DNA from 3 places in the Kocuria sp. JC486 genome. Region 2 is predicted to be linked to each of the others. Evidence: predicted binding sites of a transcription regulator. Region 2 holds the regulator's gene; each other region holds the start of a gene.

Evidence for each region. Region 2 encodes HrcA, which represses chaperone genes, less so after heat shock. Its sites were predicted from a motif close to TTNGCACTCGNNNNNNNCGAGTGCNAA; they were not measured.
Region 1: a site for HrcA is predicted at 1,862-1,888, ahead of groES (co-chaperone GroES). Genes of this name have one in related genera too.
Region 3: a site for HrcA is predicted at 1,203-1,229, ahead of groL (chaperonin GroEL). Genes of this name have one in related genera too.

The regions. Positions count from the first base shown of each region.
Region 1 covers NZ_JAAOZS010000024.1:7,593-10,867, forward strand. The annotation lists gene GWK18_RS11085 (glycoside hydrolase family 3 protein) at 1-412, shown strand, start outside; gene GWK18_RS11090 (methyltransferase domain-containing protein) at 439-1,794, opposite strand; gene groES (co-chaperone GroES) at 2,119-2,415, shown strand; gene groL (chaperonin GroEL) at 2,433-3,275, shown strand, end outside.
Region 2 covers NZ_JAAOZS010000001.1:110,040-113,314, forward strand. The annotation lists gene dnaJ (molecular chaperone DnaJ) at 1-626, opposite strand, end outside; gene hrcA (heat-inducible transcriptional repressor HrcA) at 766-1,779, opposite strand; gene GWK18_RS00490 (DUF3097 domain-containing protein) at 1,999-2,856, shown strand; gene GWK18_RS00495 (DUF4870 domain-containing protein) at 3,015-3,275, shown strand, end outside.
Region 3 covers NZ_JAAOZS010000009.1:29,962-33,236, forward strand. The annotation lists gene GWK18_RS06435 (SDR family oxidoreductase) at 1-193, shown strand, start outside; gene GWK18_RS06440 (DUF3263 domain-containing protein) at 197-442, shown strand; gene GWK18_RS06445 (LytR C-terminal domain-containing protein) at 494-1,153, shown strand; gene groL (chaperonin GroEL) at 1,427-3,055, shown strand; gene GWK18_RS06455 (RNase H family protein) at 3,203-3,275, shown strand, end outside.

The sequences.
Region 1 (3,275 bases), on a different contig from region 2:
CGCAAAGATCCCCGCAACACTGCAGTCGAAGGCCTACGACGCCGTCCGCAACGACCTGGGCTTCAAGGGCGCGGTGGTGACAGATGCGCTGGACATGGGTGCACTGCAAGGCATGGTCGGTCCCGGAAAGACGATCGACACCGGCGTGACCACCCCGGCCGGCGCCGCACTGCAGGCCGGCGCGGACCTGCTGCTCATGCCCGAGGACGCCGCCGCCGCCCACGCCGACATCGTCCAGGCCGTCGAATCCAGTGCCATCCCGGAGGACCGGCTCGACGAGGCCGCGACCCGGGTGGTGGCGCTGCAGATGATGCAGAAGAAGGCTGCCGAGGACCCGGAGGCCCCGGCCAGTGAACCGGGCAGCCACCAGGAGCTGGTCACCAGGATCGAGGAGGCCCAGCCCGCGCAGTGACGCGCCTGGTGAAACCGAGAAATGGACTACCGCACGGGGTCCGCGACCAGGACCACGCGGCGCTCGCCGTCGTCGGTGGCCACCCGGGTGAGGATCAGGGTGGCGCGGTTGGGCCCCTTGGGTTTGAGCTGCTTGCGCAGCTGCTCGGGGGTGACATCCGTGCCCCGCTTCTTGATCTCCAGGGTTCCCACCTGGTTGGTCTTGACCCAGGTCTTGAGCACCTTGACGGTGTGCGGCAGGACTTCCCGGATGCGGTAGGCGCGGGCGAACGGTGATGCGGTAGGGGCATCTTCCGATTCCAACCCGACCAGGTAGGCGATCCGAGGATGCAGCAATTGGGCGCCCAGGTCCGCGGCCAGTTCCTGCACCAGCCCGGCCCGGATCACCGCGCCGTCGGGTTCCCACAGGAGTTCGCCTGCGTTCGGCACCCCGCGGGGCGTCGGTTCCGATGACGCCTCTGACGTCGATTCCGACGACGGCGACCCCTGGGATTGAGCGTCCGTGGGCCCCTGTGGAAAGTCCTCGGCGGAGGTCAACTCGTGGACCCGGCCGTCGTCGTCCATGACGGTCGCCGCGCGTCGTACGCCTTCGCGCGCCAGGGTGTTGAACCAGAGCACGACTTCGACAACGTCCCCGCGGTGGGAGACCCATTGGGCTTCGCACCCCGAGGGGATGGCGTCGTGCGGAAGGCCCGGCCCCAGCTTGACCCCCACGGGCATCCCGGTGGCGGCAAGAGCCTCGACGAAGGACAGGGGAGGGGAGAACGCTTCCGGGTCGAAGAGCCTGTGGCTCGCCGCGGATTCGGGACGGTCCGGTGTGCGCCGCGCCGGATCCAGCCACACCGCCTCGGGGCGCCCACCCGGGAGGTCGTCGAGCCCGAGGTCGAGCACGTCACCGCAGACCACGGTGGTGTCCCGGAAGTCCGCCAGATTGGCCGAGGCGACCGCTGCGGTCGTGGGATCGAGCTCCACCGCCACGACGCCGAGTCCGCACTCGGCCAGTGCGATGGCGTCCGCGCCGATGCCACAGCCCAGATCGGCCACGTTCGCCACACCTGCCGCCGCGAATCGGCGGGCGTGAAGATCGGCCACCGCGTGGCGGGTGGCCTGTTCCAGACCCGCTCGGGTGAAGAACATCCGGGGAGCCCGATCGCCGAACTTCTCCGCGGCGGCGGTCCGAAGTCGGGACTGGGTCACGGCGGCGGCCGCCACCTCCGGATCGACCCCCTCCGCGCGCAGACGCGTCACGTGCGCAAGGGCGTCGCGTTCGCGGTACGGACCCAGCCCGTCCACCAAGGCTCGACCCTCGGGGGTCAACAGGCGCAACAGTGGTGAGGATTCCTCGACCGGGGCTGGGGCATCGGAGGCGTACGCGGAGGACACAACTACCACGCTACCGTCGGCCGGCTCCGGGCCAGCCACGGACCCACTGTCCGCTGTGAGCGTCAGGCTGGCACTCGCCTTGACCGACTGCTAAGGGGCTCTTACAGTGATCGTTGGCACTCTCCTTGCGGGGGTGCTAAGGGAATCGGGCCGATCGGCACCGCGACGACGGTTGGCACGCCCGCAGGTCCACGTCCATCCGGGATCCCCTGACCCGGCCACCTCGAGTGGCCGCGCACAGGGGGCAGCAGCCCGGGTGAGTGACCGTGACAAGCACAAGCATTCCGACGCGACTCACCCGTGAGTCCATGAAAAGGAGCCATCGTGTCGATCTCCATCAAGCCGCTCGAAGACCGCATCGTCGTTCAGGTTGTTGAAGCCGAGCAGACCACCGCTTCCGGTCTGGTCATCCCGGACACCGCCAAGGAGAAGCCCCAGGAGGGCAAGGTCCTGGCTGTCGGCCCGGGTCGTTTCGACGAGTCCGGCAACCGCCTTCCGATGGACGTCAAGGAGGGCGACGTCGTGATCTTCTCCAAGTACGGCGGAACCGAGGTCAAGTACGGCGGCCAGGAGTACCTGGTCCTCCCGGCGCGCGACGTCCTCGCCGTCGTCGAGAAGTGAGCTGAGTTCACACCGACATGGCAAAGCAACTCATTTTCAATGAGGACGCCCGTAACCATCTGAAGGCGGGCGTCGACAAACTCGCCGACACCGTCAAGGTCACCCTGGGCCCCCGCGGCCGCAACGTGGTGCTCGACAAGCAGTGGGGCGCACCCGTCATCACCAACGACGGCGTGACCATCGCCCGCGAGGTCGAGCTCGACGACGCGTACGAGAACCTGGGCGCCCAACTGGCCAAGGAAGTCGCGACCAAGACCAACGACGTCGCCGGTGACGGAACCACCACCGCAACGGTGCTGGCCCAGGCGCTGGTGACCGAAGGCCTGCGAAACGTGGCCGCCGGTGCCGCTCCCGCCCAGATCAAGAAGGGCATCGAGGCCGCGGTGCAGGCAGTGTCCCAGCGTCTGCTGGACAACGCCCGCCCCGTGGAAGGCGAACAGACCGCCAGGGTCGCCGCCATCTCCTCGCAGTCCGACGAGATCGGCGAACTGATCGCCCGTGCCTTCTCCGTGGTGGGCAAGGACGGCGTGATCACGATCGAGGACGGCTCGGGCACCGAGATCGAACTCGACGTCACCGAAGGCATGCAGTTCGACAAGGGCTACCTGTCGCCGTCGTTCGTCAAGGACGCCGAGCGCCAGGAAGCCGTCATGTCCGATGGCTACATCCTGCTCTACCAGGGCAAGATCTCCTCGGCCGCCGACATCATGCCGGTGCTCGAGAAGGTCCTGCAGGCCAAGAAGCCGCTGACGATCATCGCCGAGGACGTCGAGGGCGAAGCCCTGTCCACGCTCGTGGTCAACAAGCTGCGCGGCAACCTGGACGTCGTCGCCCTCAAGGCACCGGGCTTCGGGGACCGC
Region 2 (3,275 bases):
ACACGGCCCTGGCCGTAGCACTCCTGGCAGGGGTGCTCGATGACGGTGCCGAACCCGTCACAAGCGTGGCAGGGTGCTACGGTCATGACGGTGCCCAGGGGCGAGCGGATGGGCTGACGCACCTGTCCGGCACCGCCGCAGATCCCGCATTGGGTCGGTTCCGTCCCTGGCTGGCAGCAGGAGCCGCTGCACTCGGGGCACACGACGGCGGTGTCAACCGTGATGCGCTTGTCGGTGCCGAACACGGCTTCCTGAAGGGAAACGGCCTCGGTGATCAGGGCGTCCTGCCCCTGACGGGTACGAGACTTCGGGCCCTGTTGGCCGCCGGCGCCCTGGAAGAAGGCGTCGAAGATGTCGCCGAATCCACCGAAGCCGGCACCACCGAAACCACCTGCGCCGCCGAAGCCACTCTGACCGTTCTCGTCGCCCGTGGCGTCGTAGATCCGCCGCTTCTCCGGGTCCGAGAGGACGTCGTTGGCGTGCGCCACCCGTTTGAACTCTTCGGCTGCTTCCGGGGAAGGGTTGACGTCCGGGTGCAGCTTTCGCGCCTTCTTGCGGTACGCACGCTTGATCTCCTCTGCGCTGGCATCGCGGGAGACCCCAAGGGTCTGGTAGTGATCGCTCAACGATTAGTCCGTTCCGTCGTCGTTGTCTGAAGTTTCTGAAGTGTCTGAAGTGGTGTCTGGGCCCGGCCGTAAGTGCTCGGTCCACCGTCCGCGAGCGCGCGAACAGCGACGGACCGGACGGGCCCGGTCGGCGAAGGGCTCAGTTCTGCAGCACCCTCGAGAGATAGCGGGCCACCGCGCGGACCGCCGCCATGGTGGACGGGTAATCCATGCGCGTGGGTCCCAGAACGCCCAGCTTGGCGCCGTCGTGCGGTCCGTACCCGGTGGCCACGACGGCCGTCTCGACCAGCGGGTCGGAGGCATCCTCGGCGCCGATGCGGACGGCGATTCCACGTTCGTCCTGCTCCATCTCGGACAGGAGTCGTAGCAGCGCCACCTGTTCCTCGAGTGCTTCGAGCACGGGGCCGATTGTACGAGCAAAGTCACCCGTGGACTGGGCAAGGTTGGCTGTTCCGGCCATCACCATGCGTTGCTCGGCACTCGTGGCGCCCAGCGCCTGCAGAGCCTCTGCCACGGCCGCCAACACGACGCGTTCCGGCTGTGGAACCTTGAGAACGGTCGCCGTCACAGCCGCGACGGCCTCGGAGACCGCCCGGCCGGTGGTGAGGGCCAGGACGCGGGCACGGGCGTCGAGCACGTCGGACTCGGACACGGCCACCGGCAGCCTGGTCACCCGCTGGGACACGCGCCCGTCCGTGGGGATGAGGACGACCAACACCTGGTGTTCGTCCATTCGCACGAGTTCCACGTGGCGCACCGTGGTCACTGTGACCGTCGGGTACTGCACGACCGCCACCTGGTGAGTCAGTTGGGACAGGAGCCGCACCGTGCGCTCCATGACGTCGTCGATGTCCTCCGCACCTTCCAGCAGCGTGCGGATGGCCCGCCGTTCGGGTGCCGAGAGAGGTTTGAGCGAGGTGATCCGGTCGACGAAAGCGCGGTAGCCCTTTTCCGTCGGGATACGACCGGCACTCGTGTGCGGGGCCATGATGAGTCCCTCGTCCTCCAGGACGCCCATGTCGTTGCGAACCGTCGCCGAGGAGACGCCCAGTCGGTGGCGTTCGACCAGCGCCTGCGAACCGACCGGCTCCCGGGAATGGACGTAGTCCTCCACGATGGCCTGAAGCACCTGCAGACGTCGGGGGTGGTCCATCACGAGTCCTCCTTCTGCAAGCGATCGGTCTCAGCGGCCAGACACCGTACCCGGTTGGCACTCTGCCCCACACAGTGCCAATGAGTCTAGCGGTCCGGGTCGATCCGCGACGTGGGCCCGGCCCCTTGGTACGCTCGCGGCTGATTCCGGCCGTGAACGCCCGTTCCACCCGCCGAATCCACGTCCCGCGCTTGTCCCAGTGATGCCAGGAGGCAACCCTTGTCCGGTCCGTCTTGGGGTCCGCAGAGCCTGGAATCGCTCTCCGCCCAGCGCCGTCCCCCGCAGGCACAGCCCCTGCCCGTCGCTCGAGGATTGGTCCTGGAAGAGGTGTCCACCGGGTGGGTCGGTGCGGTCGTGTCCTTGGAGACCATCGGCGGAATGCGCGTGCTCGGTCTGGAGGACCGCCGCGGCAAGGTTCGGGCCTTCCCCCTCGGGCCCGGTTTCCTGTACGAGGGACAGCCGGTCATTGCCGCAGAACCACGACGGCGTGAGCAGAAGTCTGCACCTCGCCGGACCCGCTCCGGCTCCGTCGAGGTCGAAGGCTTCCGTGCCCGCACGGCCAAGGCCTCCAGGATCTGGGTCGAGGGCAAGCACGACGCCGAACTGGTGGCCAAGGTCTGGGGACACGACCTGGCCGTCGAGGGCATCGTCGTCGAACCCTTGCACGGCGTGGACGACCTGGCCGCCGCGGTAGCCGACTTTCAACCGGGGCCGACGCGTCGCCTGGGGATCCTGGTGGACCACCTGGTGCAGGGCTCCAAGGAGTCGCGGATCGCGGAACAAACCATGCGGGTCCCGTCGGCACCGGGCAACGTCCTGATCCTGGGGCACCCGTACATCGACATCTGGCAGGCCGTGAAACCCTCCGTGCTGGGCATCCCCGCCTGGCCGCACGTGCCCCGCGGGACGGACTGGAAGACGGGGATCTGCAAGGGCCTCGGGTGGCCGCATGCCAACGCCGAGGACACGGGCAAGGCGTGGAGTCGGATCCTGGCCAAGGTTGACACCTACGCCGACCTCGAACCCGCCCTGCTGGGTCGGGTGGAGGAACTGATCGACTTCGTCACCGTCGCCTGACAAGGAACCGCCGAGCGGGCGGGTAAACTCTGGGCTGACCGATTTGCCGCGACACCAGCGGCCGCCGGCTCCCAGGAACCGGCCCGCTGCGCCGACATCCAGCTGGCAGCACCGACCGTTCGACCGTGATCTGCACGGTCTCGATCTTGAAGGTAGACGTGCCCGTTTCGACCAACAGCAGCCGTGGAACCGACGAGCAGCAGAAGACACCGTTCGAAGGAGTCTCCGCTCGACCCCATCCGGTCAGCGTCACGGACGACCAGCAGCTGGCCACCTTGGCACACATGCTCGGGTTCGCCGGCTGTCTCCCGAGCATCCTGATCCACCGGTGGTCCCGCGGACGCGCGCGTTTCACCCAACAGGAGTCGCTTGAGGCGGCCAATTTCACCTTCGGCCCCACGCTGATCGTCATCGCCTGT
Region 3 (3,275 bases), on a different contig from region 2:
CTCCGTTCACCCCGGCCCCACGGACACACCCATGCTGCGGGGCATCTTCGAGTCCGTCGGAAAGCCGTACCGGGCCGAGGAATACATCCAACCGGCCACGGTGGCAGCGGCCGTCCGGACCGTCGTCGACGCCGGTCCGGATGTCCAACTCACCACCGTGTCCGTCCGCCCGCGGACCGAACAGAAGGGCTGAACCGTGGGGGAACAGCAGCCCGCGGGGCTGGACGACCTGAGCCTGCAGATCCTCGAACTCGAGGGGCGGCGGTTCAAGTACCAGGGTGCCAAGGAACGGGCGATCCGCAGCGAGCTCGGGATCCCGGTGACGGCGTACTACCAACGGCTCAACGTGCTCATCGACGACGCGGACGCCTGGGCGCTGCGGCCCGCCTTGCTGCGCAGACTCCGTGACCAGCGTGACGGGGCCTCCGGTGCGACGGCCTGAGCGGGACCGTCCCGGGGCCGTGGGGCTGCCCGAGATGGGAGGATGGTGCCCATGACCCCGTCCAGTCAGTCTCCGGCCAACCCGCCTGCGCGCGACCCCGAGGTGTCCGCGGGGCGTACCTCGTCGTCGGCCTCCGCGTCGTCGTGGCCCCGCGACGCCTTCGACGACGTACCGGAGGAGGGGGCGCGAGTCGGAGCCCACAGGGCCCTGGACGCCCCCGCCCCGCGGGTGACCCGCCAGATCGCCGGTCTGCTCCTGGCCGGGGCGGTGGCCCTCGCGGTCGGAGCGGCTGCCTACCTGCTCGGCGGCAACTCCGAGGCCGCCCCGGGGGCTGCGAGTGGGGCTTCGGCCTCGCCGTCGCAGTCTCAGTCGCAGTCGCAAGAGGCGACCGAATCGGCCACGCCCACGCAGGAGGCCGAACCCACGGTGGAGCCCGACGCCTCCGTCCAGGTGGGCGTCTACAACGCGGCCGAGGTCGACGGGGCCGCGGGCACCACGGCCCAGGACCTGAGCTCAGCCGGGTGGACGGTCTCCGCCACCGACGACTGGGGCGTGGGTGTGGAGCAGAGCGTGGTCTACTACGCCGACGACGAGGAACAGGCGCAGGCCGTCGCGGATCATCTGGGGATCGAACAAGTGGCCAGTGACGAGGCGGTGGGTTACCCGATCGTCGTCGTGATCGGATCCGATCTTGCCGAGGACGGTGCGTGAGTCGCCGTGAACGCCCACGGTGAACACTGAGTCGAACTGGCTCAAGGGGTTTGCACTCACCCGGACAGAGTGCCAATAATGGGCTTAGCACTCAGTCGCGTGGACTGCTAGGTGGCCATGCTGCGGCCGCCACGGTTCCCGGCACAGTGAGTGAACTCCAGCCGAACTCGGTGAGGGGCAATGACGTGCGGGCCATCCCACGCGCTTGCTCCGTCCGTCGCGGGCACCGGGTGCGGCGCACAGTCTGTTGACCGTCCAGGAGGGACGAAACACATGGCAAAGTTGATCGCTTTCGACGAGGAGGCCCGTCGCGGTCTCGAACGCGGCCTGAACACCCTGGCCGACGCCGTCAAGGTCACCCTCGGCCCGCGCGGCCGCAACGTCGTGCTCGAGAAGTCGTGGGGCGCCCCCACGATCACCAACGACGGTGTCTCCATCGCCAAGGAGATCGAGCTCGAGGACCCCTACGAGAAGATCGGCGCCGAGCTGGTCAAGGAGGTCGCCAAGAAGACCGACGACGTCGCCGGTGACGGCACCACCACCGCAACCGTTCTGGCCCAGGCCCTGGTCCGTGAGGGCCTGCGCAACGTGGCCGCCGGCGCGGATCCGCTGTCGCTCAAGCGCGGCATCGAGAAGGCCGTGGCAGCCGTGACGGAGGAACTGCTGTCCTCCGCCAAGGAGGTCGAGACCGAGGACGAGATCGCCGCCACCGCGTCCATCTCGGCCGCTGACCCGGAGATCGGCAAGCTCATCGCCGAGGCCATGGAGAAGGTCGGCAAGGAAGGCGTCATCACGGTCGAGGAGTCCAACACCTTCGGGCTGGACCTCGAACTGACCGAGGGCATGCGCTTCGACAAGGGCTACCTCTCCGGTTACTTCGTGACCGACACCGACCGTCAGGAAGCGGTCCTGGAGGACCCCTACATCCTGATCGTCAACTCCAAGATCTCCGCCGTGAAGGACCTGGTCCCCGTGCTGGAGAAGGTCATGCAGGGCGGCAAGCCGCTGCTGATCATCGCCGAGGACGTCGAGGGCGAGGCGCTGGCCATGCTGGTGCTCAACAAGATCCGCGGCGCGGTCAAGTCCGTGGCCGTCAAGGCTCCGGGCTTCGGTGACCGCCGGAAGGCTCAGCTGGCCGACATCGCCATCCTGACCGGTGGCCAGGTCATCACCGAAGAGGTCGGCCTCTCCCTGGAGACCGCGACCCTGGACGAGCTGGGCACCGCCCGCAAGGTCGTCGTCACCAAGGACGAGACCACGATCGTCGACGGCGCCGGCACCCAGGAGGAGATCGAAGGCCGCGTGGCCCAGATCCGCGCCGAGATCGAGAACTCCGATTCGGACTACGACCGCGAGAAGCTGCAGGAGCGCCTGGCCAAGCTGGCCGGTGGCGTGGCAGTGCTCAAGGCCGGTGCCGCGACCGAGGTGGAGCTCAAGGAGCGCAAGCACCGCATCGAGGACGCCGTGCGCAACGCCAAGGCCGCCGTGGAGGAGGGCATCGTCGCCGGTGGTGGCGTGGCTCTGATCCAGGCCGGCAAGTCGGCGTTCGAGAAGCTGACCCTCGACGGTGACGAGGCCACCGGCGCGAACATCGTCAAGGTCGCCATCGACGCACCGCTCAAGCAGATCGCTCTGAACGCAGGGCTGGAGCCGGGCGTCGTCGTCGACAAGGTCCGTGGCCTGGACAAGGGCTTCGGCCTGAACGCCGCGACCGGCGAGTACGAGGACCTGATGGCCGCGGGCATCAACGACCCCGTCAAGGTGACCCGGTCGGCGCTGCAGAACGCCGGTTCGATCGCCGGTCTGTTCCTGACCACCGAGGCCGTCGTGGCCGACAAGCCGGAGCCCGCTCCGGCAGGCGGCGGAGAGGACCCGATGGGCGGCATGGGCGGCATGATGTGATCCAGCCGCACGGCTGATCAGCTGCCGCGCAGCACCCCACACCTCCGCCGAGTGTCCGTTTCCGGTCGCTTCCACCCGTGGAAAGCGACCGGAAACGGACACTCGGCGGAGGGTTTTCTGTCCGAGGCTCGTGAAAGGGTGTTCCCCATGGCAATCACCGCAGCAGCCCATGGTTCCGCGCTGGGCAATCCCGGGCCGGCCGGATGGGCCTGGTACATCG